3 regions of the Peribacillus sp. NPDC097895 genome follow, and region 2 is predicted to be linked to each of the others. Evidence: riboswitches for the same ligand, from Rfam matches in the RefSeq annotation. Region 2 holds a riboswitch; each other region holds the start of a gene.
What was found. A riboswitch is a leader RNA that binds a small molecule or an ion and turns the genes downstream of it on or off. The one in region 2 is predicted to bind lysine.

Region 1 (7,933 bases), 640 kb from region 2:
CTCCGGAAATGATGGAGCTATCGCAATAGCCGAGCATATGTCTGGTAGTGAGAAAAAGTTCATGGAGGACTTGAATGAGTTTTTAAGAAAAGAAGTAAACGTCACCGATACCCATTTTACAAACCCTCATGGATTGTTTGACAAGAACCATGTAACTACAGCACATGACCTTGCAAAAATTACCCAATATGCGATGAAAAATGAAGACTTCCGTGAATATTTGGGGAATAAGGATTTACCATGGGAAGTGAAAACATGGGACACAACTCTAGTTACCCATCATAAAATGTTAAAAGGCGAAATTCCCTATGAGGGAATCACAGGTGGGAAAACCGGTTTCGTTAGTAAGTCCGGATACACCCTGATTTCTACTGCTACTAGAGGCGAACAAGACTTGATTGCCGTTACCCTTAAAGCTCCTTCAGACAAGGAAGCCTACTCTGATACTGAGCTGCTATTCAACTATGGCTTTGCAAACTTTAAATCTGCCAAAATAGATAAAAATAACATATTTTATTCAGCTGACCACTCTAAATCCTACAAACTGAAAGAAGACTTACACTATACATATTTAACTAGAGATGAACCTGGTCTAAAAACCAGTAATGATGGTATTCTCTCGATCATGAACCAAGAAGGGACGGCCATAGATTCTTTTGACCTTAAAAAAGTAGCTGATGTTAGGAAAACAGAAGTGCCTGCTTCGATTAAAAAAGAACCAATCAATGAGGAAACAAATAAATTTTCAGTCTTATCACTAGAATGGGTTCCTTGTGTCATTCTTAGCATTCTGATAACGGTTTTTCTAAAGAAAAACAGAAAAAAACGAAGTAGGATTAGAACTCGTTACTAAAGAAACTCATCGACTGGCATTCAGAGGTGTTGCGGCTATTTTTCCTGAAATAGCCACTAAAGCGTTGAATACACCTATTATAAATGAACTAACAGGTCGTTAGTTAGGTCCGGGGCTGCCATTTGGTGGCCTTTTTGCTTTTTGAACGAACGGGGCAGGTTAGTTGCATAAGGAATGCTAAAATAAGACCCAACGAGGACTTATTTTAAGGAGGAAAACATGAGCATGGATCATGAGTTTTATCTTATTTCTAAGACAACTGATATAAAAGATTTTTGGATGCATAGAGAAAAAAAACAAAAGTGTCATTGACAGTGTTGTAATAATTGATGATTTGATTCAATACATTATGGACTTATCAGAATGGATTCAACTAAAAACCCATCATTCCGAGGAACTCCAATTGGCAGAGGTATTAACAATCATGGAGTAACCCTTTTTGATAAGCAGTTTTCTAAAACTTTAATAAGTATTTTTTCGTCATGGAAGAGTCTAATTAAAAATGCACCAGATAAAATTGAACTCACTGGTGAATTCGTTTATGGCGAAGCTGAAATCAGGAAGGGACAATAAAAAACTAGTCTTCAATCAAGATGTTTGCAAGAGTATTATAATGTCAGAAGCTTTAGCTAAAACAACTAAACAAGAGACCTATTTCAATAATTTAGTGGAAGGGTATGAAGGACAACAAAGAAATCGATGAGTTAAAGGAAATCGCGGTGACTTAAAGGTCAGGATCTATAATTAATGCTGGTTCAGTTGACTCAATAATAACGTTGAGTTTATAACCACTAGCTATTTCTACTAGTTTAGCCCTTGAGTCGTGCAACGATTTAAAAGCAGTGCACTTCTTTCGAAGTTGCACTGCTTTTAAAAACATATCCCGTTTATTATGGTCTTTAATTAGAAAGTCGGTATTATACCTCGCTTTAATTTTTTAACAACACAGATTCTACGTTACTAGGTTGTAGAGCTATTTGTAGAGCTGTTTTTTCTTCGTTGTTTAAAGGGAGCAATGGTAAGCGGACACCTCCAACATTTAACCCTCGCATATTTAATGCTGATTTTACCGGTGATGGGTTTGGTGCAGCAAATAATGCTTTCATCATTGGAAGAAGGTTACGATGTATGGAAGCAGCACCACGGACATCACCATTTTTAAAGCTATTAATCATTTCTTGCATTTCATTACCAATTATGTGTGAAGAAACCGAAACAATGCCTGTTCCACCGATGGCTAAAACCGGTAAGGTTAACCCATCATCGCCGCTGTACAAGGTAAAATCACTCGTTGTTTCGCTAATGATTTGTGCCATGGCATCTAAGTCACCACTTGCTTCTTTTATTGCCACAATGTTGTTAATTTTTGAGAGACGAACAATCGTCTCTACTGACATGTTTACAACACTTCGTCCTGGGATATTATAAAGCATTACTGGTAATGATGTTGATTGGGCAATAGCATTAAAGTGCTGAAATAATCCTTCTTGAGACGGCTTGTTATAGTATGGGGTAACGAGCATAATTCCGTCGACTCCTGCTGCCTCAGCTTGCCTTGTTAAGCTGATAGAAGCTTTCGTGTTATTTGAGCCAGTTCCAGCTATGACTGGAACTCTTCCATCAACAACTTCTACAACAACTTTGAATAAATCTATTTTCTCTTCTGTTGTTAATGTAGGAGACTCTCCAGTCGTACCAGCTATAACTAATCCATCAGAACCATTAGCAATTAAATAATTTACTAGAGTTCTCGTAGCATAAAAATCAACCTCATCATTATGATTAAACGGGGTAACCATTGCAGTTAACACTTGGCCAAAATTCATAACTTCACACCCTTTTGTATATTTTTTTGGAAAATTGAGAGGTGATTAGGGCCATTAAGGAGTAAACGCAAAAAAGCAACAACGAGGATTCGCTGCTGCAGTAGAAACAATATTTATCAAAAAAATCGTTTCGGTGCGTAAGATAGCCCTCCATATAGTTTCCTATATGACAGTCCTGTATTTATTCAATAGCAGAACCAGCTTCAAGAACATGAGATTCTTTCCGCTTCGGCAAATTCCCCTTTCCACAATAGTCATAGGATCTCATTCTCCTCAAACTGTGTACTAATGGTCTTTGCTCCTCTATCCTCACTTCAAAAAGTATGAAGTAAGAAAATATTTAATTGTCTGTAATATAACAGAGAATCCTTTCTGTTGCAAGGGGAATTTAGATTTTTTTTTAAGAATACATGGATAATCGATGGCAATGGCTACGGTTTTGGGCTGGATTCATCTTTTTTAGTATTAAATAAACTCAACATTAATAGCTTTATAAAAACTGTATGAAAAGTTTCATCCTTTTATAGTCAGTTTTGACAATTGATATATCTTATAGAAGGAATTAGTATTTATCTTATGAATACCTAGAATTATGATCAAGGAGGGGAGGACAACATGACTAATACAAAACTAATAAAGGAAAGAAAAGATATGAAAATCGGTGACGTTTGGGAAGCAAGAAAACGAATCGCTTCAATTGTAAGTAGAACACCATTGATTCAATCTACGATACTATTGAAAAAATTGGACGTCCTGGTTTTTTAAAGCTTGAAAATGTTCATGAGGTTGGAGCATTTAAAGTAAGGGGAGCCGCCAATAAGATACTCAGCTTGAGTGAGGAAGAAAAAAACGTGGGGTTGCAACGTTTTCAAATGGAAACCATGGTATGGCTGTAGCATATGTAGCAAAAAAACTAGGGATTGATGCTGTTGTTTGCATTTCAAATCGAATACCAAAAGCAAAAGTAGATTCATTAAAAAGCCTGGGAGCTCAAATTGAGATAGTTGGTGATAGCCAAGATGCCGCAGGAGAGCATTGCTATGAACTGGAAAGAGGGAAAGGATTAACGGTGATTCAGCCATTTGATGATCTTCACGTCATAGCTGGACAAGGAACAATTGGCTTGGAATTGTTAGAGGATCTTCCTAATCTAACAGATGTATTTGTTACCCTTTCTGAAAATCCTTAGATCCAGTCCTTTTATTTAAGATGCAATACCGTATCAATTTCCCAGTTTTACAGATTTAAATACTAATATATTCATTCTTTCAATTTTATTTAGTATCCTATTCATAAGGAGAGATTAATAAAAAAGAACCGTCGATTTTAATAATCGATAGCGAAAAAATGAGTAAAAAAGGGGAGATTCGATGATTACATACCAGCCTAACATTCTTGTATTTAGTCCTGAGCAGGCAGAAGCGTATGCTGAATGTATCCGGGATCATGGATTTACATCGGTAAAGGCAGCGGCAACTCAGGAGGAAGCTGAAAAATATCTACCAAGTACTGAAGTTATTTTGGGCTGGAATTTTCCTACCAAATTGCTAAATAAACCAATTGCCTCATCTGTCCGCTGGTTTCAGTCGATAGGAGCCGGAGTCGATGATTTGATTGCAGACAACTTGATACCTGAGAACATTACATTAACCAGAATTGTCAATCAATTTGGCTCTTATATATCTGAATATGTATTTACGTTTCTCTTGTATATCTTGAAGGACGTTCCCCGTATGAAACAATCGCAAATGGAACGCCAATGGGATCCTTTCATTTCTGAATCTTTAGCTGGTAAAACAATCGGAGTAGCCGGGCTTGGATCAATCGGAGCTGAAATTGTACGTAAAGCTCGAGCATTTGAAATGAATGTGCACGGATTAAGCTTTAGCGCAAAACAAGCTCATTTAGTGGATTGCCACTTTACTCCAGATGAATGGGGGGAATTTGTAAAAGATCTTGATTATTTGGTCTTAACCCTGCCTTTAACGGATGCCACTCATCATATCATTAACCGGGACATTCTGTTAGCAATGAAACCGAAAGCTTGTCTTATCAACGTTGGTCGTGGAGCATTGATCGACGAAGGGGATTTAATACCTGTTATGCAATCGGGACATCTTCTGGCAGCAATCCTCGATGTATTTGAGAAAGAACCGTTGCCAAAAGACCATGTCTTCTGGTCAATGTTGAATGTGTATGTCACTTCTCATCTGTCAGGGCCAAGCACTACTGACGGAGTGAGCCGCTTTTTTGTAGAAAATTTAAAACGATTCTTACATGAACAACCATTACACGGATTAGTAGATCGAAAACGTGGGTATTAAAACGGACAAGAGGGCTGATTCAACATTTTGAGTCAGCCCTCTTGTTTTAATAATCGTATTTAAATTCTTGAATATTTATGGGGTATTAATGGAAAATGATTTAACTTAATCGTTAAAAGTATTGATTTTAGTCTTAGCGTGCAAAATCCGATTTGAAGGTGGTACCCCAAGGGCAAATAAGCTTCTTAAGGGAAACATACTCTATGTTTCTAACGAGTGATTTATGCACCAGAACTGCATTTTTATTGCTTCTTCATCCTCTTATGCTGCTTTCTTTTGTTTTTGGTCTAAGCGATGACTTAGGAAAGTTAGTAGACTTGCACAGATAGCAACCAGCCCACCTACCCATGACACACTCATCAAATTTCCCTGATGGTAAACAATTCCCCCTAATGCGGAACCAAAGGCGATCCCGACATTGCTTGCAACTGGCATCAGTGAAGCGGCTAGTCCTGTAGCTTTTGGTTGATAAATACCGGCAAGGTCTATCAAATAAAGCTGAGTAGATGTTGTTAAAAGGATGGCCATTAATGACATCAAGCTAATGTTAACCAATCCAAAGATAAAATTATTTGTCGTCCAATATAAGCTGATCAGAACAATCGCTTGCACGAGGAAAACTAACCGGAGGCGTCCGATAGCATTGTAGCTGGCAATTTTACCAGCGAGTATGTTGCTGAAAATGGAAATAAATCCATAGCCAAACAAGATCAAACTGATTGAACTACTTGGTGCTTCCATTCCTTTCAGGATCGGAACAAGATACGTATAAACGGCATACGTCGCCCCAAATCCAAGAGATGGAATGAAAAAAGCCATTAAGATTCGTGGGTGTGTTAACAAAGAAAATTGATCACGCATCGAACTGCGAAATGGACTTTGCATAGTCGGCAAAATGAAGAAAGATGCCAAAAACGCAATTCCACCGAGAAAAGTCGTTAACAGGAAGGTGGCATTCCAGTCGTACATTTCAGCGATGACAGTGCCTATTGGTACTCCAATCACGTTTGCAAGAGTAAAACCACCGAAAACGAATGAGATAGCAAGTCCACGTTTTGCGATCGGCATGGTTTCACTTGCAACAATCATGGCAAGTGAAATTAAAACTCCTGTTACAATCGCAGTCATCATCCGAAGTGCAAGGAGCATGATGTAGCTCGTCGAAATCACGCACAAAGCATTCAGGATGATAAACGTACCTATCAAAAACAACATCCATTTACGCTTTGGAAAATGGCTTGTTGCGGACATCACGAGTGGTGTGGCAATGGCAAACGTAATCGCAAACGCAGAAACGAGTGTGCCTGCTTTTGCATTTGTTATATGGAGACTCGAGGAAATATCGGTTAAGATCCCGATGATAACAAATTCGCTTGTCCCGAGAACAAATGTTAATAAAGTAAGTGTTAAGATGAGTAACCAATGTCGCTTGGATAATTCTGTGGTGTGCATAAATACCTCTTTTCTTAGATGATTGTAAATGTGTCACAGGGTTGATAAACAATCTAACTATAATACCATAAAACATTTTTACGTGGAAAACCCTTGCTTAGTTATCGTTAATTATGAACGAGTACAAATGGAATTCTTTCCATATGGATGAACAAGATCATCACCTAGCTCGTTTCATATCCGAAATTTGGATAACTTATGCTTTTAGAGAAGGTAATACCCGAACGACTTTAACCGTCTTAAGTAAGTCACCAACTACAAAGGATGTCCTCTCTAAACTTCTTAATATGTAGCATCCGTCTTTGAAGATGACACTTTGGGGAAGCAAAGGAATTATGAGTATCTAGAAAAAATCCTAAAGGATGCTATTTAAATGGGGAAGAACTTTAATCCATTCCTCTTTATACTTTAATTTTCTCCCGAATACTTACTTATTCTCTATTTTTACAATATAAATAACTGTTTTAAATGATTGCTTGCTTCAATTAAGCAGTACATTCGTTTAAGGATATATTGCTACATCCGTGAAAGTGATAATCAGATATAGATACATTCACTTTTGATGAAATAAATTCAAAAGATTCAATCTATTCGTTGATTTCTCATGAAATGTATTGTATCTTTAGAAAGGTATTCCTCATATTACCAAATGAGTCAGACCAAGTCATTTTTTGTTCTAGAAGAATAACTAGTAAGAGGAATACGACTATAAACTCTTATATAGGAGGTAACAGATGCTTAAAAAAGTTACATTCTCCCTGGTTGCAGTTGTAATCGCTGGTTTTGTCTTGCTTACCAATCTAACCATTACACATGCTGCGTTTTATCCAGTTCAAAAAACGGGTGGTGCAGGTCTGGATATTCGAACCACGCCAACGATTAATGGTAAAAGAGTTGAAACCAATATTCCTGATGGAAAAAAACTTTGGTTGTATTGTTATGTAAATGGTGAATCCTATAAAGGAAGTAAAATTTGGGATTTTGCCGATGATAATGGCTACGGCGGTGACCTTGATCAGGGATACGTTCCAGATTATTTTATTAAAACGGGATCATCTAAACCAGTTGTTGGATACTGTGCTTTCTAAATACGTAGTAAATTCCATTTATTTATATAGATAGAGCCTTTACTTTTTAGTAAAGGTTCTTTTTTGTAGGAAGTAACTTCATTTAATGAAATGAAGTAACTTTAAATTTTATCTTGAATGATGAGCTCTATAAAATAAAGCAGGATAAGAAAAAGTATTGGCGAATATACATTAAAGTTCATTGACTTTTCTGAAAATAATTGAGTTTTTCTAGGAAATCTTGTAACTTATACAGTGAATATAAATAGTTAAATGATGAATAAACAAAGTCTATCTGTAAGGGAGAATACAAATGAAAAAGGTTATTTTATGTATAGCTATCTGTACCTGTTTTATTGTATCTGCTTGTTCAAATCATCAAAGTTCTGAAAAAACAATGAAAGATAGCGA
Region 2 (7,933 bases):
TGACAGTGTTCAAAATTTTGGGGATGAATTGATTCAGCATGGTGCAGACCGGGTTGTTGCAGTTGAAAATGATCAATTGAAACAATATACATCAGATGGTTATGCACAAAGCTTGCTTGCCGTAATCGAACAGGAAAAGCCAGATGGGATTTTCTTCGGGCATACAGCTCTCGGAAAAGACCTTGCACCTAAATTGGCTGGAAAGCTTGAATCAGGATTGATTTCAGATGTTACCTCCATTGAAGAAGAAGGCGGAAATATCGTTTTTACCCGCCCGATTTATTCTGGTAAAGCATTTGAAAAGAAAATTGTTACAGATGGAGTGATTTTCGCGACAATCCGTCCGAACAATATTGAACCATTAGCGAAAGACGAGTCCCGCTCTGGTGATGTTTCTACATTAAGTGTGGATATTAAGGATTTACGCACCATCATTAAAGATGTTGTTAGAAAAGCAAGTGAAGGGGTTGACCTTTCAGAAGCAAAAGTGATCATTGCAGGCGGACGTGGTGTGAAAAGTGAAGATGGCTTTGAACCATTAAAGGAACTGGCACAAGTTCTTGGCGGAGCGGTAGGTGCTTCCCGTGGTGCGTGTGATGCGGATTATTGCGATTATTCTTTGCAAATCGGGCAAACGGGTAAAGTCGTTACACCCGACCTTTATATTGCCTGCGGAATATCTGGGGCGATACAGCATTTAGCTGGCATGTCCAACTCCAAAGTTATCGTTGCCATCAACAAAGACCCTGAAGCTAACATTTTCAATGTAGCTGACTACGGAATTGTCGGAGACCTTTTCGAAGTCGTTCCATTATTGACGGAAGAATTCAAAAAACTAAAAGTTAACGCGTAAATCAAATAAATGTAAGACAAGGGGCAAGACATTCGGCTAAGCCGATACATGTCTTGCCTCTTTATTTGGGCTAATAGGCAAGCGTAAAGCCTGCATATTCACTCTTTTTTAGGACATCCTACCACTGAAGCAAAATGTTAGCATCGTTTCTACCATCAATGGTATACTGTCTTTAGTTATTTGAGTAAATTTGAGGAGGAAATATATATGGCTATTGTAAATGCAACTGACCAAACTTTCACGACTGATACGAGCGAAGGTGTCGTTCTTGTAGATTTTTGGGCACCATGGTGCGGACCTTGTAAAATGATCGCTCCTGTACTTCAAGAGCTTGATACTGAAATTGGCGATACAGCGAAAATCGTAAAAGTTGATGTAGATGAAAACCAAGAAACAGCAGGAAAATTCGGTGTGATGAGCATCCCGACATTAATCGTCCTTAAAGACGGTGAAGTGGTGGATAAAGTGGTTGGTTTCCAACCAAAAGAAGCTCTTGCTGAACTTATTGCAAAACACGCTTAATAGTAAGATAGCTAAAAAAAGCTTCAAGTCTGCGGACTTGAAGCTTTTTTCGCTATCTTGATATATAATAATTGAAAATGGGATAACAGGAGGCTGTATACATGAACCAACAAATAAAGAATAAACTTGCCCTTCTTCCCGATCAACCTGGTTGTTATTTAATGAAAGATCGTCAGGGAACGATCATTTATGTAGGCAAAGCGAAAGTATTGAAAAACCGTGTCCGTTCTTATTTCACGGGATCCCATGATGGAAAGACATTTCGGCTCGTTAATGAGATAGAGGATTTCGAATACATTGTCACCTCTTCCAATATCGAGGCTCTCATTTTAGAGTTGAACCTAATCAAAAAACATGATCCAAAATATAATGTCATGCTTAAGGATGATAAGACTTATCCTTTCATTAAGTTGACGGCGGAACGGCATCCCCGTCTAATCATTACGCGAAAAGTCAAAAAGGATAAAGGGAAATATTTCGGTCCTTATCCGAACGCTTTTGCGGCTAACGAGACGAAAAAATTACTTGACCGCATCTATCCTCTTAGAAAATGCAATACCTTACCGGATCGAGTTTGTCTCTATTATCACCTAGGACAATGTCTGGCTCCATGTGTATATGATGTAGAGGAACAGGAATATAAAAAAATGGTGGAGGATATCAATCGGTTCTTGAACGGCGGACATACTGAGATAAAAAAAGAACTGACAGAAAAAATGCTGGAGGCATCCGAAGAGCTCGATTTCGAGAGGGCCAAAGAGTTCCGTGACAAAATTGCCCACATAGATATCACGATGGAGAAGCAGAAAATGATGACGACCGATTTCATCGATCGTGATGTATTTGGCTTTGCCTATGATAAAGGCTGGATGTGCGTTCAAGTATTTTTTGTGCGACAGGGTAAATTGATAGAAAGGGATGTTTCACTTTTTCCTGTCTATGATGAACCGGAACAGGAACTTCTTACATTCCTGGGTCAGTTTTACGAGATTACCAACCACTTTAAACCAAAGGAAATTTTGCTGCCTGAATCAGTGGATGCCGAAATGGCCGAAGGGCTGCTTGGTGTGAAAACGATTCACCCAAAACGGGGAGCGAAAAAAGATATGCTTAAACTGGCGAATAAAAACGCCTCCATCGCCCTTCAGGAAAAATTTTCTTTGATTGAACGAGATGAAGAACGAACGATCAAAGCCGTGGAAAACCTCGGGGTCCAATTGGGCATCTATACCCCGCATCGAATTGAGGCTTTCGATAACTCCAATATCCAGGGGAGTGACCCTGTTTCCGCTTTAGTCGTGTTCATTGATGGGAAACCGGAAAAAAGGGAGTACCGCAAATATAAGATCAAAACGGTCCAGGGACCTGATGATTATGAATCGATGCGTGAAGTGGTCCGAAGAAGATATTCACGAGTATTGAAAGAAGGGCTGCCTCTTCCGGATCTAATCATCATTGATGGCGGAAAGGGACATGTGGAAGCGGTCCGGGATATTTTGGAAAATGAATTGGGCCTTGATATTCCACTTTCAGGTCTGATTAAAGATGAAAAACACAGAACATCGCAATTGATGATTGGAAACCCGCTTGAACTTGTTCCGCTTGATTCACGGAGTCAGGAATTTTACTTATTGCAAAGAATTCAGGATGAAGTGCATCGGTTTGCAATTACGTTTCATCGCCAGCTACGCGGGAAAAATGCGGTTCACTCACAGCTTGATGATATTCCGGGAGTCGGGGAAAAGCGGAGAAAGCAATTATTAAAGCATTTTGGGTCATTGAAGAAAATCAAAGAGGCATCGACCGAGGAAATTATGGAAGCGGGTATGCCAAAAGGGGTGGCCGAGGGAATCGTTAGAAAATTGCAAGAATAATCTTGCTAGCGATAAATCTCTATGCTATGATTAGAAGGAATTTTTAATTAGACAACTTAAAAGTGCTGATAGAGGTGCGGAATTCAAGAGTAAAAACCTGGAGAAGTATGAGCTTCCATGAAAGGTTTTGAAAGGGGATGACGCCGAAGGAAGACAAGACTCATACCTTGTTTTTCTGGTCTGACATTTAATAAATGGCGGATTGTCAGGGGTTATACCCTGGAGAGCTATCTCACTGTGTTTACAGTATTTGATATGTGATCACAGCAATGAGATATTTCTCATTGCTTTTTTTATTGCCTAAAAAGATAGAGAGGGTGCATGAGGATGGCATTAATCGTTCAAAAATTCGGCGGAACATCCGTCGGTAGCGTAGAAAAAATCAAAAATGTTGCCAAACGGGTAATCGAAGAAACGGAGAATGGAAATGAGGTAGTCGTCGTTGTTTCAGCAATGGGGAAAACCACGGATCAATTGGTTTCCATGGCCCGGGATATTTCTGGAACCCCGAGCAAGAGGGAAATGGATATGCTATTGACTACGGGGGAACAGGTAACGATTTCCCTGTTAACGATGGCATTGATTGAAGAAGGACATGAAGCCATTTCGTATACTGGCTGGCAAGCTGGCATGCAAACGGAATCCGTTCATGGGAATGCCCGGATTTTAAACATCGATGCTTCAAGGATCCAAGCTCAGCTTTTGGATAGGAAAATAGTGGTCGTAGCCGGTTTCCAGGGGAACGATGCAAATGGGGAAATCACTACCTTAGGGCGAGGCGGTTCTGATACGACGGCGGTTGCCATCGCTGCAGCGCTGAATGCGGATAGATGCGATATTTATACGGATGTAACGGGTGTTTTCACAACGGATCCACGCTACATAAAAGGCGCGCGAAAACTCCAATCCATTTCTTACGATGAAATGCTGGAACTTGCCAATCTGGGGGCAGGCGTCCTTCATCCAAGGGCTGTCGAATATGCAAAAAACTATCAAATTCCGCTTGAAGTCCGTTCGAGCATGGAGAAAGAATCAGGAACGATCATTGAGGAGGAAGCAACTATGGAAGAAAACTTAATCGTACGCGGCATTGCTTTTGAAGACAGTATTACAAGAGTCACAGTATTTGGTTTGCCCCAATCACTTGGTGTTTTATCAACGATTTTCACGACACTTGCGAAAAACAGGATTAATGTGGACATCATCATTCAAAGCATGACCGCCGAGGATACGACCAATCTATCATTCTCCATTAAAAGTGAAGATACGGAAGCGGCCTTGATCGTGCTGGAAAATAATAAAGAAAAATTGGCATTCAATCGTATTGAAACGGAAGGCGGTTTGGCCAAGGTGTCCATCGTCGGATCCGGTATGGTTTCCAATCCAGGAGTGGCCGCCGAGATGTTCGAAGTGATGGCCCATACTGGCATCCAAGTGAAAATGGTCAGCACATCGGAAATAAAAGTCTCGACTGTCGTCAACGAAAAGGAAATGGTGAAGGCTGTCGAATCGCTTCATGAAGCATTTAAACTTGGGCAGCATGCAAATGTACTAGCTTAAATGAATGGAGCCCAATAAAAAAACAGACTTCCGGTTAAAAGGGTAAGTCTGTTTTATGGGCTCATTAGATTGGATCTCTGGGATCCCATTGAATGGTGAAGGTCACCTTTTTTGCGCGGCGTTTGACTTCTTCCGTTGATTCGCTGAGGAATTTTTTTTGCAGTGTAAACTGCTCGGCAAGGAAGCCGGCTTCAAGTTGGAAGTGACAGTCAGGATGTAAATCCAGGCGGCGGCTGATTATTTCACCAGTCAATGAGTATTCCATCTCGTTTTTCGTATACTTCATGATTTCGAGATTGCCCCATCCAGCGCTCTGGAAAAATTCAATGATTTCCTGATCGCCATTCAATGGGAATTTTCTTGCTAACTGTTTACCTGCCCAATAGAGGATTTGATTAGAGTCTTTTCCGAGAATATCGTTCAATAGAACTTCTCTGATTAATTCATATCCGAAAGCTGGAACTTGGAAATCTTCAGTTTGAATTTGTTCAGTTTCAATTTCTTCTTCTATCGCAGCAGCAATATTTTTTTTCATAGATTATCGCCTCTTTCTGTAAATCTATTATAAACGTTTTTCTTTTGCAAATTATACTGTTTTTTATTTATTTAAATAGCAATTGGAAAAAAATGAGAAATTATATCGAGATATTAATAGATTAATGAGTAATTTCTCCAAAATATTAACTTGACAAATAAAAAATAGTAAATTTAATCCAATAAAATCTATTCTGAAAAAGAGATTTCTTGTATCCGTTTTCTTGACGCACATAGAAGTCAGGAGTAAAATGGACATGTCACATAATTGTAAAGGGAGTATAGGGGAGTTTTCTGACTCTATACTTTATTTTCACGCGGAGATAAAAGGTAGCCACCAGATTATCTTTGCATGATTTTTCACAAATTAAGGGGGGGCACTTAGTGGCAAAGAATCGTGAGTTTGGGAATCGCAGGCTTCATTCACTTCTAGGAGTAATTCCAATTGGTCTATTCCTAATTTTTCATTTATCGGTAAACTTTATGGCAACAAAGGGAGAAGAGACTTTTAATGGGGCAGTTCATTTAATTGAGTTTACGCCCGTAAAGATTTTGGTTGAATGGGTCGTCATCTATCTACCAATCCTTTTCCATGCTGTGTACGGAATTTATATCGCCTTTACAGCAAAAAACAATTTAGGCAGATTTGGATTCTTCCGTAACTGGATGTTCATGCTGCAACGTCTAACTGGAATCATAACTTTGATTTTCCTTGTTTGGCATATTTGGGAGACAAGAGTTCAAGCAGCACTAGGGGCAACAGTTGATTTCGATATGATGGCGGAAATTTTCTCTAGTCCATTTATGGTTGGTTTCTATATTGTTGGTATTATCTCAGCAATTTTCCACTTCGCTAATGGATTATGGTCATTTGCAGTGAGCTGGGGTCTGACAGTTTCACCAAGATCGCAAAGAATCATGACTTACTTTACATTGATCGTTTTCGTTCTTCTTTCTTATATTGGTGTTAGCGCAATTTTCGCTTTCGTATAAGAAGATAGAGTTCATTTATAAGTATTAGGAAAAACATAGCTTGGCTAATGGAAATAAGGGAGTGACAGAATTGGGTAAAGGTAAAATAGTTATCGTTGGTGGAGGTCTAGCTGGATTAATGGCTACGATCAAAGCAGCAGAGCTGGGACAACAGGTTGATTTATTTTCTTTAGTGCCTGTTAAACGCTCTCACTCAGTTTGTGCCCAAGGCGGAATCAATGGGGCAGTAAATACAAAAGGTGAAGGGGATTCTCCATACATCCACTTCGACGATACAGTTTATGGCGGGGATTTCTTGGCTAACCAACCGCCGGTTAAAGCGATGTGCGAAGCAGCACCATCGATCATCCATATGTTTGACCGTATGGGTGTTATGTTCAACCGTACTCCGGAAGGTCTTCTTGATTTCCGTCGTTTCGGTGGTACTCAACATAGCCGTACAGCATTCGCTGGTGCAACAACTGGTCAGCAATTACTTTACGCATTGGACGAGCAGGTTCGCCGTTATGAAGTGGAAGGCCTTGTAACGAAATACGAAGGCTGGGAATTCCTTGGAGCTGTTATCGATGATGATCAAACAGCTCGCGGTATCGTAGCTCAAAACCTGACTTCAATGGAAATCAAATCATTCCCTGGCGACGCAGTCATCATGGCGAGCGGCGGCCCTGGAATCATTTTCGGTAAATCAACTAACTCAATGATCAATACAGGATCAGCAGCTTCCATCGTTTATCAACAAGGTGTAAATTATGCAAATGGTGAGTTCATTCAAATTCACCCGACAGCAATCCCTGGAGATGACAAACTTCGTCTAATGAGTGAATCCGCTCGTGGTGAAGGTGGACGTATCTGGACATATAAAGACGGAAAACCTTGGTATTTCCTTGAAGAAAAATATCCTGCTTATGGTAACCTGGTACCTCGTGATATCGCGACTCGTGAAATCTTCGACGTATGTATGAACATGAAGCTTGGCATCAATGGAGAAAACATGGTTTACCTAGATCTTTCTCATAAAGATCCTAAATTACTTGATATTAAACTTGGCGGAATCATTGAAATCTACGAGAAATTCATGGGTGAAGATCCTCGTAAAGTTCCAATGAAAATTTTCCCTGCCGTTCACTATTCTATGGGCGGACTTTGGGTGGATTATGACCAAATGACTAACATCAAAGGTTTATTCGCTGCAGGTGAGTGTGACTACTCTCAACATGGCGGTAACCGACTTGGTGCGAACTCACTTCTTTCTGCAATCTATGGTGGTTCAGTCGCTGGACCGAATGCCGTTAAATATATTGAAGGCCTTGATAAAACTTCAGAATCCATTCCATCTTCATTGTATGAAGGGTACGAAAAACAAGAACAGGAAAAATGGAATGGTGTCATGTCTCTTGATGGTAACGAAAATGCGTACGTCCTTCATAAAGAACTTGGTGAGTGGATGACACAGCATGTTACTGTAGTTCGTTACAATGACAAGCTGAAAGAAACGGATAACAAGATTCTTGAGTTGATGGAACGTTACAAGAAAATTAACATCAATGACACGGCAAAATGGAGTAACCAAGGAGCTGCATTCACTAGACAGCTGCAA
Region 3 (7,933 bases), on a different contig from region 2:
TAATGAGCTACATATGGTCTTTCAATTCGAACATATGGATTTGGGGGGTGGACCAGCAGGGAAATGGAGTAACGATAAGTGGAAGCTAAGCGATTTAAAGCGAATTCTATCCAAGTGGCAAACTGGTTTAGAGGGCAATGGCTGGAACAGTTTATACTGGAACAACCATGATCAGCCCCGGATTGTCTCAAGGTTTGGGAATGATGGAAAGTACCGTATTGAAAGCGCAAAGATGCTTGCCGCTTGTCTTCATATGCTTCAAGGGACACCTTATATATATCAAGGGGAAGAGCTGGGCATGACCAATGTTGCATTTGAAAGCAAGGATGAATACCGGGATATCGAAACGTTGAATTCATATGACGAACTCGTCAATTCACATGGCTGGTCTAAAGCGCGGATGATGTCAGCCATCCATGCTCGCAGCCGGGATAACGCGAGGACACCGATGCAGTGGAATGACTCCCGGAACGCAGGATTCACGAAAGGGATTCCTTGGATTAAGGTTAATCCGAATTTTCCCGAAATTAATGCAGAGAGAGCCTACAATGATCCGAATTCCATTTTTCATTTTTATAAACGTCTTATCCAACTACGCAAACAGCATGAAATCATCGTTTATGGCCGTTTTGAACTGCTCTTGCCCCATGATGAACGAATATTTGCCTATACGAGAACGCTTGATGATGAAAAGCTGCTGGTACTATGCAACTTTAAAGAGGAGCAGGCCTCCTTTTCTTTGCCAGAAGAGCTACATTCCTATTCTAGTACAAGGCTGATCGGCAATTATGAACAGGAGGAAGAGGGGATCTCCATCAAACCTCTGCGTCCATATGAATGTCGTGTTTATCATTTGAAATGAAAAAAGTCCATGGTCTCCTTCATTTGAGGAGACCATGGACTTTTTACGTATTATTTTGATTTAAGATCACATTCCTCAAGGGGAATGATTTTCGTTTTGTGCTTAATTTTATAACCGAACCATAGGACGAAGAATAGAATCAAGCCAATGTAGGAAACGAACATTGAATTCCAGTCAATCCCGTTGCTGCTGAAAGCCTGATAGCCTTGCCCAATGATAATGATAATACATAGAACAAGTGCGAATATTGGCCCGAATGGGAAGCCTTTGGCCCTGTATGGTAAAGCATTCAAATCAAGGCCTTGAGCTGCGTAGGCTTTGCGGAACCGATAGTGGGCAAGAGCTATCCCGACCCATGTTACGAATCCAGCCATACCTGAAGCATTCAATAACCAAATATAAACGACACCATCTCCGAAAAATGAAGCTAAGAATGCAACGCAGCCAACTAAAGAAGTTAGGATAAGTGCATTCACGGGTACTCCTCTTTTATCTAACTTTCCAAGGAATTTCGGCGCTTTCCCATCACGTGCCAAGTCCCAGAGCATACGAGTTGAAGCGTACATGCCAGAGTTACCGGCAGAGAGTACGGATGATAAAATGATCGCGTTCATGATGGATGCTGCAAATGCAAGGCCAGCACGTTCAAATACGAGCGTGAATGGACTGACGGCAACATCTTGACTCAATAAACGTGAATCAGTAAACGGAATGATCATACCAATTACAAAAATGGCAAGGATATAGAATAAAATGATACGCCAGAAAACGGATCTGATCGCTTTTGGGATATTTTTTTCTGGATCTTCGCTTTCACCAGCCGTCACTCCAAGCAATTCCGTTCCTTGGAACGAGAAACCGGCAGCCATGAAAACGCCTAAGATCGTGAAGAAACCACCGTTAAAGGGGCCATCGCCCATAGTGAAATTTGAAAAACCAATTGGGTCATTCCCACCCATGATTCCAAGAATGATCAGAACCCCAGTGATCAAGAAAATGACGACTGTCACGACTTTGATCATAGCAAACCAGAACTCGGTCTCGCCAAAACCTTTAACGGACATATAATTAATAAGAAACATAATGATTAACGCGATGCCACTCCAGATAAAGGAAGGACTATCAGGAAACCAGAACTTCATAATTAAGACAACGGCTGCCAATTCGGCGGCAATGGTGATTGCCCAGTTATACCAGTAGTTCCAACCAATCGCAAAGCCGAAAGATGGATCGACGAATTTGGAAGCATAAACACGGAATGAACCGGCTACCGGCATGAACGATGCCATTTCTGCGAGACTTGTCATTAAATAATAAACCATGATACCGATGACCGCGTATGCCACCAAGGCACCGCCAGGTCCGGCCGAATGAATCGCACCGCCACTTGCTAAAAATAAACCTGTTCCAATCGTTCCACCTAATGAAATCATCATTAAGTGCCGCGCTTTCAGGCTCCTTTTCAATTCAGTAGGGCTTGATGCTTTTTGTGAATTTGACAATTGATGTTACACTCCTTTTTATTGGAAGGGAACGAAATATAAAAAAACAGCAGTCGAAAAAGATCGACGGCTGTTTATAATAAACCCGTTTATCCTTCCGAAGATAGCTCCCCACGCTTTTAGAAAAAACGTGACAGTGATGTTCCTGTTCGGTAACACCGCCAGCAAGGATATACATGGAATATACCCAAACTTCGGCAACTTATCCTTTCAAACGGAGTCTTGAATTTTCCAGAATCTCGTCCGTTTTACTTTTATAAGCTGCAGCCTCTAACTCATCGGTAAATGAGGAAGTATTCAATTTTCTTAAATCGTCGCGCCAGCATAGTTGACGTCGTACGATCTTACTCAAGATATTCTTGAAATCGTTAAATGATTGCTAGTAATTGAGTAAACTTTACTATATCAAAATTATAAAATATTCTAATAGATATCGCAATCATTATTTTATGTGGTTATTTTTTCCTAGTTCTAAAAGGATTGGAAAAAGGAAATAATCAAATTGCGACATACAAAAATAACATTAAACGGTCTTTCTTTTTATAAGGGCGTAGTCCAGCTTCACATGTTTGATTACTTCAGGATTCTCAAATAGATCCACTGCCATTTTCCCGATCCATTCCAGCGGCAAGGAAATGGTCGTGATGTCAAGCAGCTCACTAAGGCTATCATTATTGAAGCCGAGGATGGCGACATCGTTTGGAACTGTTATTCCCGATTTCTTAGCAGTAAGAATGAATCCTGCAGCCGTGTCATCATTAGTGATGATGAGGGCTTCCGGTTTATCCATCATCGAATTCCACTCCTGAAACAATTGTTCACCGTCTTTGATGTGATAGCTTCCTTCAAACAGCCATTCTTTATTGTTTATAAGTTGATGATTTCTCATGATATCATTAAAGGCCTTTGTTCGAAGAAAACTGTTCCTGCTCTTTTTACGGCCGAGACTGTAACCAATTTTCTTATATCCTTTAGCAATCACGTATTCAAGGGCACAGGAAAAGGCTGCATAATGATCTATGCTGATCGACGATAACTCAGCCTGGGCTGTATCTTCACATAAAATAATCGGACCGTATCTTTGATAATCCAATAGGACTTTCATTTCCGAAATTCTTGAACAAACGATAATGCCATCAAGTTGCTTCATTTGCAGCATATTCAACGCCTGAATTTCTTTCTCTCTTTCATAATGGGTTTCAAAGATGACTATATGGCAGCCTATTGCGTTAGCCTGCTTAGTAATTCCGTGCACGATTGCCCCGTAATAGGGGTGATTGGTGAAAGGGATGATAATGCCGATAAGATTCGTTTTTCCCTTTGAAAGATGAATGGCATTGATGTTTCTTGAGTAATTCAAGCGATCGATGGCTTGTAAAACGCTCTCTCTTTTATCAGGGCTTACATATGGATGATTATTCAATACGCGAGACACTGTTGAGACAGATACACCTGCAAATTGAGCGATTTCTTTAATATTTGTCATGGGATCACCGTTTTTTCTTTTTTTATATTGTATCGTATGAAACCCATTTCAGAGCAAGGGAGCAGAATAAGGCTACTGAAGGTTTTTACAGAAAGGGTCTTGTTCTGGTATGGGTTTCATCCTTTAAGATTGGTTTAAGTCTTAGAGGAGGAGGAAATCATGATGGTCCAAACTTTAATCAGCCTGATTGTACTTTGTGGTATCGAATTGGGATTGGCGTACTTGGCAATATCTTTGAAGCCGGAAAAATGATGGAGCAGTACAAGCTTGATACTACTATGAAAATATCCCCCTTGAAACAATGCGGGATGCCCGTCTTGAAATAATCGTACATTTATTTGAAGATAAAAGTCCTTAAGCACGGGGGCATGCCTTAAACAGTTCATCATTTATGATTTCGAAAAAGGTCCCCTAGTTTATATTCACCGTTATAACTCCATAATATAAATATATCTTCGTCGGTAAGGACAAACAAACTCTAACGTTAGAATGATTCGCTAGTGTCGAACATGCCATGCCTGCCTTTCTCCATAGAAATGACTGACTGTCTGGAAATTCTAAGTGATATTCCGGACAGTTTTTTGTTGTGGATTCAATCAAGGATCTTTTAGAAAAGTTATATCGGCTTTAAGAAAAATAGTTGCACTTTTTTTGTATAATTGTGTATAGTATAAAATAAGTTGTGCAGAGGAAACTTTTTAGCATTTGCGACAATGTAAAAAAATTTACACTTAATTTTGCGTACGGCAAACATTTTTAGGGAAATGAAAAAGAGGAGGGAATATGATGGGTTTTCTAAAATCTATTGGGGGCGTTCTTGCTGCAATCCTGATTTTAACGGGGTGCGGCAATGACACGACCGAACTGGATAAGGACAATGGCAAGTTGAACGTAGTTGCTACGACAGGAATGATAGGGGACTTGGTGGAGAATATTGGCGGTAAACATGTCGAGGTCACCAGTTTAATGGGACCCGGAGTGGATCCCCATCTATATAAAGCAACACAGGGTGATGTGAAGACACTGGATTCAGCAGATATGATTTTTTATAACGGGATCCATCTAGAGGGGAAAATGACGGATATCTTTGAAATGATGAGCAAGGATAAACCGACGATTGCCGTAACGGAGGACTTCAAGGAGGAACAACTTCGCAAAGTGAGTGCAACGGAACATGATCCCCACGTATGGTTTGATGTAAAGCTCTGGATGGTTGCGGCGGAGTCAGTGAAGAAAGAGTTAATTGCCAATGATCCAGATCATGAAGCAGAGTTTCTTGATAATTATGAAGAGTATGTTCAGCAGTTGGAGGAACTTGATAAATATGTTCAAGATGAAATAAATAAAATACCAGAAGACCAACGGGTGCTCGTTACAGCACATGATGCTTTTGGATACTACGGTCAGTCCTATGGTTTGGACGTAAGAGGGCTTCAAGGGATCAATACATTATCGGAATATGGATCAAAAGATGTGACGGATATGCGGAATTACCTTGTGGAAAACAAAATAAAAGCGATATTCATAGAGTCCAGCGTGCCAAGGAAGGCTATCGAGGCTGTCATTCAAGGAGCTGGGAAGAAAGGGCACAAAGTGAAAATCGGCGGTGAATTATTCTCGGATGCGATGGGTGAAAAAGGGACGGAAGAAGGAACATATATCGGTATGGTCCGTCATAATACAGACACCATCGTCCACGCTTTGAAATAAGGGGGAGGAAAAAAGATGGATCAAGCAGCTTTGAAGGTCGAGAATTTAACGATTGCATATCATAAGAAACCGGTTGTCGAAGATGTCTCATTTGAGGTGCCGGAAGGGAATTTAATCGGTATCATAGGCCCCAATGGAGCAGGGAAATCGACTTTGATAAAGGGAATACTCGAATTGATTCCAAAAATATCGGGAGAAATCACAATAAAGGGATCTACTTATAAATCGATGAGGAAGAGTATAGGCTATGTACCACAGCGGGAATCAGTAGATTGGGATTTTCCAACCAACGCGCTAGATGTCGTGATGATGGGTAGATATGGTCATCTCGGATGGCTGAAGCGACCAGGGAAGGCTGAAAAGCAGAAGGCGATGGAGTGCCTGGATAAAGTGGGGATGGTTGAATACGCTAACCGCCAGATCAGCCAGCTCTCGGGCGGACAGCAGCAGCGGATTTTCCTGGCTCGTGCATTGGCCCAGGAAGCGGATATTTATTTTATGGATGAACCGTTCGTAGGGGTAGATGCAGCAACCGAGAAAGCCATCATACAATTGCTGATGGAATTGAAGGAAAAAGGCAAAACCGTTCTTGTTGTGCACCATGATTTATCGACTGTAAAGGAATATTTCGACTGGACGATGTTACTGAATAAAAAGGTGATGAAAATAGGTCCGACAGAAGAAGTTTTCATTCCTGAATACTTACAGGAAACTTACGGAGGCCGCCTAGCAATACTATCAGACACGAAGTCCGGCCTTTTATTAAAATGAGGTGTACACGATGAACATACTGGATATTATTACAGATCCTAATACAAGGTGGATTTTGCTTGGGACGATGTTCCTCGGATTAAGCAGTGGAGTCATAGGCAGTTTTGCCTACCTCAGAAAGCAGTCTTTGCTTGGAGACACGCTCGCACATGCAGCGTTACCAGGAATCTGCGTCGCTTTTATATTAACCGGGGTGAAATCCACTTCCTTCTTTTTGATTGGAGCGGCACTAGCGGGTTTAGTGGCTGTTTTCTTGATCAGTGTGCTCACGAGATACAGTAAAATCAAGCAGGATGCGGCCTTGGGAATTGTTTTATCTTCCTTCTTTGGTTTCGGAATTGTCATGCTTACACAAATCCAGCAGAGTGAGTATGGAAACCAGAGTGGGTTGGATACCTTTCTATTCGGACAGACGGCGTCAATGGTCATGTCCGATGTATATATGATGATGACGGTTTCCTTTATACTCATTTTCACTTGTACCGTGTTTTTTAAAGAGTTCAAGCTACTGTCCTTTGACCCTGGTTTTGCCAAGGGGATGGGACTGCCGGTCGTTTTTCTGGATTATTTCATCATGATGCTGATCGTGGCAGCTGTAGTGATCGGTATCCAAGCCGTTGGTGTCGTATTGATGGCATCTCTACTAATCACGCCTGCAGTTTCTGCGAGGTACTGGACAGAGCGGCTGCATATCATGGTCATCCTTTCTGGGATATTCGGAATGCTGAGTGGTGTATCCGGCACGTTGATCAGTACATCTGTCAATGATTTGCCAACAGGACCGTTAATTGTTTTATCAGCGACGGTATGGTTTTTCTTTTCCATGCTTTTTGCACCTAAACGTGGAGTGCTTTCATCTGTATGGAGAAGGGTATCGACGAAAAAGAAATATTCTCTCGAACAGGAAAGAAGGAAAGGGAGCCATCCATCATGAATGATTTTTGGATTATCTTAGTCGGAGCATTAGTGGCGAGTTCATGCAGTGTATTAGGGTGTTTTTTAATAGTCAGGAAAATGACGTTGATAGGGGATGCCATCAGTCATTCCGTGTTACCGGGAATCGTATTGGCATTTTTAATAACCGGGACTCGTGACTCGGTTCCAATGCTGATAGGGGCAGCTGCGCTAGGTTTACTTACAGTATTCTTAATCCAGCTTTTCCAATCGTCGGGCGTTCAATCTGACGCAGCAATCGGGATTGTATTCACATCCCTTTTTGCAACGGGGATTGTACTGGTGAGCTTGTATACACAACAAATAGATTTTGACCTGGAACATGTCCTTTATGGAGAAATTGCCTATACACCCTGGAACACGATGACAATCGGCGGAATCGAGGCCGGACCAAAAGCGGTGTGGATTGTGGGCAGTTGTTTGATCTTGAATCTCATACTGATTTTCCTTTTCTTCAAACAGTTTAAACTCGTTTCCTTTGATCCATCACTTGCGGCTGCAATGGGAATTCCTGTACTGTTCTTTCATTACTTATTGATGAGCCTAATTTCACTGACAACTGTAGCTTCTTTTGATAGTGTAGGTTCCATTTTAGTGGTTGGAATGCTCATCATACCTGCTGCAACAGCTTATCTGTTGTCAGACCGT

Region 1: another riboswitch for lysine. It lies ahead of dapA (4-hydroxy-tetrahydrodipicolinate synthase); the one in region 2 lies ahead of ACQKMH_RS03120 (aspartate kinase).
Region 3: another riboswitch for lysine. It lies ahead of ACQKMH_RS17175 (amino acid permease); the one in region 2 lies ahead of ACQKMH_RS03120 (aspartate kinase).

What each region holds. Positions count from the first base shown of each region.
Region 1 is NZ_JBNNSH010000001.1:1,308,055-1,315,987, forward strand. It holds gene ACQKMH_RS06285 (D-alanyl-D-alanine carboxypeptidase family protein) at 1-853, shown strand, start outside; gene ACQKMH_RS06290 (hypothetical protein) at 1,217-1,426, shown strand; gene dapA (4-hydroxy-tetrahydrodipicolinate synthase) at 1,783-2,679, opposite strand; lysine riboswitch at 2,815-2,993, opposite strand; partial or broken gene ACQKMH_RS06300 (threonine ammonia-lyase) at 3,295-3,856, shown strand; gene ACQKMH_RS06305 (D-2-hydroxyacid dehydrogenase) at 4,050-5,003, shown strand; gene ACQKMH_RS06310 (MFS transporter) at 5,265-6,455, opposite strand; gene ACQKMH_RS06315 (hypothetical protein) at 7,190-7,543, shown strand; gene ACQKMH_RS06320 (hypothetical protein) at 7,836-7,933, shown strand, end outside.
Region 2 is NZ_JBNNSH010000001.1:664,333-672,265, forward strand. It holds gene ACQKMH_RS03105 (electron transfer flavoprotein subunit alpha/FixB family protein) at 1-853, shown strand, start outside; gene trxA (thioredoxin) at 1,061-1,375, shown strand; gene uvrC (excinuclease ABC subunit UvrC) at 1,477-3,249, shown strand; lysine riboswitch at 3,311-3,487, shown strand; gene ACQKMH_RS03120 (aspartate kinase) at 3,577-4,809, shown strand; gene ACQKMH_RS03125 (YslB family protein) at 4,874-5,344, opposite strand; gene ACQKMH_RS03130 (succinate dehydrogenase cytochrome b558 subunit) at 5,728-6,336, shown strand; gene sdhA (succinate dehydrogenase flavoprotein subunit) at 6,407-7,933, shown strand, end outside.
Region 3 is NZ_JBNNSH010000003.1:169,691-177,623, reverse strand. It holds gene ACQKMH_RS17180 (glycoside hydrolase family 13 protein) at 1-862, shown strand, start outside; gene ACQKMH_RS17175 (amino acid permease) at 913-2,364, opposite strand; lysine riboswitch at 2,461-2,645, opposite strand; gene ACQKMH_RS17170 (LacI family DNA-binding transcriptional regulator) at 2,888-3,850, opposite strand; gene ACQKMH_RS17165 (metal ABC transporter solute-binding protein, Zn/Mn family) at 4,634-5,560, shown strand; gene ACQKMH_RS17160 (metal ABC transporter ATP-binding protein) at 5,576-6,331, shown strand; gene ACQKMH_RS17155 (metal ABC transporter permease) at 6,342-7,265, shown strand; gene ACQKMH_RS17150 (metal ABC transporter permease) at 7,262-7,933, shown strand, end outside.